One region of the Pseudoalteromonas sp. Of7M-16 genome, then DNA from elsewhere that is predicted to be linked to it. Evidence: predicted binding sites of a transcription regulator. Region 1 holds the regulator's gene; the other holds the start of a gene.
The links. Region 1 encodes sigma-54, which starts transcription at its own class of promoters, with help from an activator protein. Its sites were predicted from a motif close to GTTGGCACGNNNNTNGNNT; they were not measured.
Positions count from the first base shown of each region.

Region 2: the regulator sigma-54 is predicted to act here: its motif matches at 1,562-1,580, upstream of MHN81_RS25830 (TorF family putative porin).

Region 1 covers NZ_JAKRFY010000003.1:280,258-283,455, forward strand. Annotated here, with positions in the region: gene lptB (LPS export ABC transporter ATP-binding protein) at 1-483, shown strand, start outside; gene MHN81_RS04995 (RNA polymerase factor sigma-54) at 525-2,036, shown strand; gene hpf (ribosome hibernation promoting factor) at 2,063-2,350, shown strand; gene ptsN (PTS IIA-like nitrogen regulatory protein PtsN) at 2,354-2,809, shown strand; gene rapZ (RNase adapter RapZ) at 2,822-3,198, shown strand, end outside.
Region 2 covers NZ_JAKRFY010000037.1:18,403-21,600, reverse strand. Annotated here, with positions in the region: gene purT (formate-dependent phosphoribosylglycinamide formyltransferase) at 1-733, shown strand, start outside; gene MHN81_RS25830 (TorF family putative porin) at 783-1,469, opposite strand; gene MHN81_RS25825 (hypothetical protein) at 1,740-2,906, opposite strand.

The sequences.
Region 1 (3,198 bases):
TATTTACCACAAGAGTCATCGATATTCAGAAAGTTGACGGTTTATCAAAATTTAATGGCTATTTTGGAAACACGTAAAGACCTAAATAAAGCTCAGCGTGAAACGATACTAAACGAATTATTGGACGAATTTAATATTCAACATATTCGCTCTAGTTTAGGAATGGCGCTTTCCGGTGGAGAGCGTCGTCGAGTAGAAATTGCTCGCGCTTTAGCCGCAGATCCAAAATTTATTCTATTAGATGAGCCTTTTGCTGGCGTTGATCCCATTTCAGTGTTAGATATAAAGAAAATTATTGAGCATTTAAAAAATCGTGGAATCGGTGTGTTGATCACAGATCACAATGTACGTGAAACATTGGATGTATGTGAAAAAGCCTATATTGTTTCCCATGGTGAATTAATTGCTTCAGGTAGCCCTGAACATGTTTTAGCGGATCAAACAGTCCGAGATGTCTACTTAGGCGAACAATTCAGGCTATAGTTAAGAATAAGCGTAACAACAGAAAGGATTGTTAGAGATACATGAGGCAATCGCTACAGCTGCGCATGGGGCAGCAATTAACAATGACACCACAACTACAGCAAGCGATACGCCTGCTGCAGTTGAGCACATTAGACCTCCAGCAAGAAATTCAAGAAGCGCTGGACAGCAATCCTTTATTGGAAGTAGAAGAAAACGAACAAGAATCTTTTGACAACGGTCTAGACAAAACGCAAGAGCAATCACAGGCAAGCGAAAAAGCAGAGTCCAGCTCTGAGGAGATCCCTGAGCCACAGATCAGCGATTATGAACAAGACACTGATACAGCTCTAAATAAAGAGACCCTCAGCGATGAGATGGCGATGGATGTGACTTGGGATGAATACATCAGTGCGGCGCCGGTAAGTTCATCAGGGCCTATGCCTGAAGATGAAAGCGTCTACCAAGGACAGACAACTGAAAGCTTGCAAGAATACTTGATGTGGCAGCTTGAGCTCACACCATTTAGCGCGACGGACAGGTTGATCGCACTGTCAATTGTTGAGGGTGTAGATGACTCTGGCATTTTAACAGTATCGTGCGAAGACATTTTAGAAAGCTTGAATCTCGACAATGATCAAGACCCCGTCGAGCTCGATGAAGTTGAAGCTGTCCTAAAACGCATCCAACTCTTTGACCCAGTAGGGATCGCCGCTCGAAGCCTTCAGGAATGCTTAATTGTGCAACTCAATCAATTTGCGGCAGGCACGCCTTGGCTTGAACAAACCAAGCTAGTTATCGATGAACATATCGATCTATTAGCGAATCGTGATTATCGTACTATCATGAAGAAAACAAAGCTCAAAGAAGGTGAGCTAAAAGAAGTGATGACGTTGATCCACAGCTTAAACCCTAAGCCTGCTGCAAGTATAGTGCAAGAAGAGGCCGATTACGTAATCCCCGATGTCTCCGTTAAAAAGGTCAAGGGACGTTGGGTTGTTGAGCTAAACCCTGATTCTATGCCTAAAATAAGAGTTAACGATCATTATGCTGCTATGTCTCGCTCTGTAAAATCAAGCAGTGACAGTCAATTCATTCGCTCTCATTTACAAGAAGCAAAATGGTTTATTAAAAGCCTTGAAAGCAGAAATGAAACTTTATTGAAAGTTACTAATTGCATTGTGCAGCAACAACAGGCATTCTTTGAACATGGCCCTGAGGCAATGAGACCTATGGTACTCAATGATGTTGCTGAAATGGTTGACATGCACGAGTCGACAATATCTCGAGTAACAACGCAAAAATACATGCACACGCCTCGTGGCATTTATGAATTGAAATACTTCTTCTCGAGCCACGTTAGTACCGAGAATGGTGGTGAATGTTCTTCCACAGCGATCCGAGCACTCATCAAAAAGCTAATTGCTGCTGAAAACGCTGCTAAGCCTTTAAGTGATAGCAAAATTGCAGATGTATTAGCTGATCAAGGTATTAAGGTGGCAAGACGTACTATTGCCAAATACCGAGAGTCTTTGGCTATTCCACCGTCTAATCAACGTAAGAGCTTGATTTAGGCGTAACAAAAGAAGGAAAAATGCTTATGCAACTAAATTTAACTGGTCGCCATGTAGAAATTACCGATTCATTAAGAGACTACGTAACGAGTAAGTTTGCGAAGCTAGAAAGGCATTTTGATCACATCAACAACGTACATGTAATCTTAGATGTCGAAAAACTCATACAAAAAGCAGAAGCCACATTGCATGTCAACGGAGGTGAATTGTTTGCTTCTACAGAGCATAAAGATATGTATGCAGCAATTGATGGTTTGATTGATAAGCTAGATCGACAAGTGATTAAACATAAAGAGAAGCTAACTCGACACTAAATCATGAAACTTAGCACACTCATTTCCGAGGACTGTAGCAAAGCTGCGGTCCTTTTTAATAGTAAAAAAAGAATACTTCAATATATTAGTGAGCTGGCGCAGTCAAAAATTCCAAGTGCCAATCAACATGAGATTCTAGAAGCACTTTTAAACCGCGAAAAGCTAGGCAGTACAGGGATAGGTAAAGGGATAGCGATCCCGCATGGCAGGTTGCCAGGTTTAAATAACATTATTGCCATCATACTTGTAAACCAACAAGCCATTCCTTTTGATGCCTATGACGATCGCAATGTGGACATTTTTGTTGCACTCATCGTACCAGACGGTGAAAATAAACAACATTTAGAGACCTTAGCCAGTATCGCTGGTAAACTAAATAACAAAGCTTTTTGTAAACGACTTAGGCAAGCAAGTAATGATAGCGAGCTTCATCAAGTCCTTGTTGAGTTTGATAAATAATAGGAATTAAACGTGGAACTCATAATTATCAGTGGCCGCTCTGGCTCAGGTAAATCTGTTGCATTAAGAGTTTTAGAAGACTTGGGTTATTACTGCGCTGATAATATTCCAGTTAACCTGCTGCCTGCTCTAGTTCGCAGTGTCTCTGATAGCTACAATAAAATTGCGGTAAGCATCGATGTTAGAAACTTACCTAAAGAGCAACAAGAATTTCATGATATCTTAGAGTATTTACCTGGTTTTGCGAAACCACGTGTTTTTTATTTAGATTGTGACGATCAAACTCTGGTTAAACGCTTTTCTGAAACGCGACGCTTACACCCGCTGTCTTTAAACGACTTACCTCTAGACTTGGCCATAAAACAAGAGCGCAACTTACTTGATGTGTT
Region 2 (3,198 bases), on a different contig from region 1:
GCCATGTGTCGTGAAACCGATCATGAGTTCATCTGGGAAAGGGCAGAGCGTGGTGAAAACTGATGCCGATATTGACGCGGCATGGACATACGCACAACAAGGCGGCAGAGCCGGTCAAGGACGCGTTATTGTTGAAGGGTTTGTTGATTTTGATTATGAAATCACACTGTTGACGATCCGCCATATTCAGGGGACCAGCTTTTGTGCGCCAATAGGTCATGTGCAAGCAGGTGGCGATTATCAACAGAGTTGGCAACCTCAGGCAATGAGCGAAGTTGCGCTTGCGCGCAGCAAAGAAATTGCGTGCAAAATCACAGAAGCGCTCGGTGGTCGGGGGTTATTTGGTGTTGAACTGTTTATCAAAGGAGATGATGTGTATTTCAGTGAGGTTTCGCCACGGCCCCATGATACCGGCATGGTCACGTTAATATCACAGGATTTGAGTGAGTTTGCCCTGCATGCACGGGCAGTCTTGGGACTTCCTATCCCGAATATTCACTTTCACGGTCCGTCAGCGTCCAGTGTCATTTTGGTAGAAGGTGAATCTAAACAATTGCAGTTTGGCAATTTAATTCAAGCGTTGGCAGAGCCAAACACCGACTTACGGCTTTTTGGTAAGCCTGAGGTTCAGGGAGTTAGGCGTATGGGCGTTGCATTAGCAAGGGATACCCACATTGAACAGGCCGTTGAAAAAGCCAAAAGAGTCAGCGCGGCGGTGGAATATACTTTATAAGTACTCAAAAAAGGGCCGTTTGGCCCTTTGAGTTGCAGCAAAAATCAATTTACAAATCGAAGTCGACAGCGTAACTTACATAAACTTTAAGATCGTCATCGGCGTCGAGGTCAGTTTTGACTAGGCCAAATGTGTAACCATCTTTACTCAGGTTGACTCCATAATCCATATAGCTGTCGTCTTCTCCTGTCCATTCCATGACCGTATCTCCCCGTGAGTTGCCGACATGCAATCCAAGCTCAGCGCTTTTGAATACCGGAAATGTGGCATTGAGTTCAAGATAAAGCATATCTTCTTCGGTGCTGCTACCTGACTGGGCATGGGTTAAATAACTGGCTTTAAAACTGAGATTACGCCAGCCGAGTGAAGTATAAACCTCACCAAAGTCAATATCGCCCGCAGCATCTGGGTAAGCATAGTGAATATAGCCAATATCATAACTTAGCGCTTTGATCTCTCCGCTAAATCCCAAGTAAAAATCGAGCTCGTAGCTGGTGCTGGAAGTCTCACCAAAGTCTACATTAGACGCCCAAGTTCCAAGGTAAAAACCGGAGTCATTGCTGTAATCGAGGCCACCAGAAACAGCCGCGCCATCATCAGATTGCGTGATCCCACGCCAAAAATAATTTGAGCTAGCAGCAGCATTGGCTGAAACGGTATGGCCACTGGCAGCTAGGGCGTTGCTAGAAAGTAACACTAAGCACGCACCCAATAAGAAAGAAGCTTTGTTTGTCATAATGGTTCCTATATGGCACAGAATAAATCATTTTCTAATACGAGTACCATTGAGAGAATTGTTTAATCCTGTATTCAATGGTGAACAAAGCATCGCAAGCTCTGCGCCAACCTAAATACGACTGAGTGAATGTTTATTAGGTAGTTGAAATTAATGGTGATAAACCAAAGCACTGATGGCGCTGGTGGTAGGAAAGGTTATGTCGTGTGCACATCCTTGGTGCGCAATAACATAGCCTGCACTGTTATTATGCAGGCTATGTCCCCTGTATTAGCCAAATATGGTACGCATTAGCTGGATAGTTTCATCTACACTTCTACCTTTTTCTACCTCAGCGATGATAGAGTCGCGTTTAGAGCGAATATGCTCAGGCATTGACTCATCACTGAGTGCTCTGTCAACTAATGTTGCGGCAGACTCTTTGCTGCGACGCACAGATTTGCTACCAGATGAAGTTGTGGTGCGTTTGGGTTTGTGCAGTAATTTATAGTAGTTAGAAGACGTTTTTGTGTCTTCATCAGCATAATAGAAGAAGATTGGCAGTAGTGCTTTCACCTCTGCAAGCTTCGACTCGAGTTCATTGGTACCACTGGCCATCGCAAACCAGGGCATTTTAGCGATTGCTTGCACGATATCTTGCCAATAGCGCTCGAAATCACGATTGTTTAAACGTGTGACGCCCAAAGCTTGGCACAGTGCGTCGAGGCGATTGTTGGTGATCGGTGTAAACACATCAGGGCGACGCATGGCGAGTAGGCGTGTCGCAGGGGCAAGGGTTGGCTTTTCATCGCTGCCATTAAAGGCACTTAGAAATGCGATTGTAAACCCTTGATAATTTTCAAGTGTGACTGGACCTTCTAATGGGATATGAGCGAGTGCTTCGTCAAAAGCGCCAGGCAAATCGGCAAATTGCTGATGAAAGCCTTTTGCACTTTTTGTTGATGCAAACCACTCAACATCAAATTGATATACACTGGTATCGTGTTTCGCTGTGTGTTTACCTGCAAAAGCTAAGCGATCTTCAACGATCATGTCTTGTAATTTGTCATCACGTAGTGTTGCAATGTAATCCATGAGCTTTAACTGCTCATCAAGCACCAACACATCACTGCGCTGGGCAATGAAGTCACTCACCACTGGCCAAGGCGCGATCCGCAACGTTTTGACTTGCAGGAAGCTGATTGCTGAGATCAGCATATCTTGGAGTTTTTTTACAGTTGGAAGCTGGTGGTCGTCCAGCAGATCAAAATTAATGCGGTTTTTAGCCACGTCGAGTAACTCATAACACCAGCCCAGAAAGTCTTCTGGGTGATTTTCTACTTTAACCGCCATCAGGTTTAAGCTGATCTCAGTAGATTGTTTTAAGATGTTTTGGTAAATCTGACTTTCTTGTTCGCCCAAAGCCATATTTGACGGTGAAATGAGCAACTTTTTCATGCTGCGTGGATACTCCAAGGTTAGGTTAAAATCTAGACTACTCAGTTTAGCGAACGTATCGATAAACTGGCAAGGGCGAGGATCATACCGAGTTCTAGCGCAGTTGCAACGCGGTTTGTGGTCTTTTTTTCAGCGAACCTTATTCCGCCTTTTTTATGCGCTTCGTTTTGCTAGCTTCTTCTCGATGATTGTCGTGCAATATAATGCTATTTGTGAACTTTAAATTAAGTGTAATTAGCTAATAGTTTGGGTGAGAACGGATTTTGTTTTAACTAATTAAAGCAATTGGTTA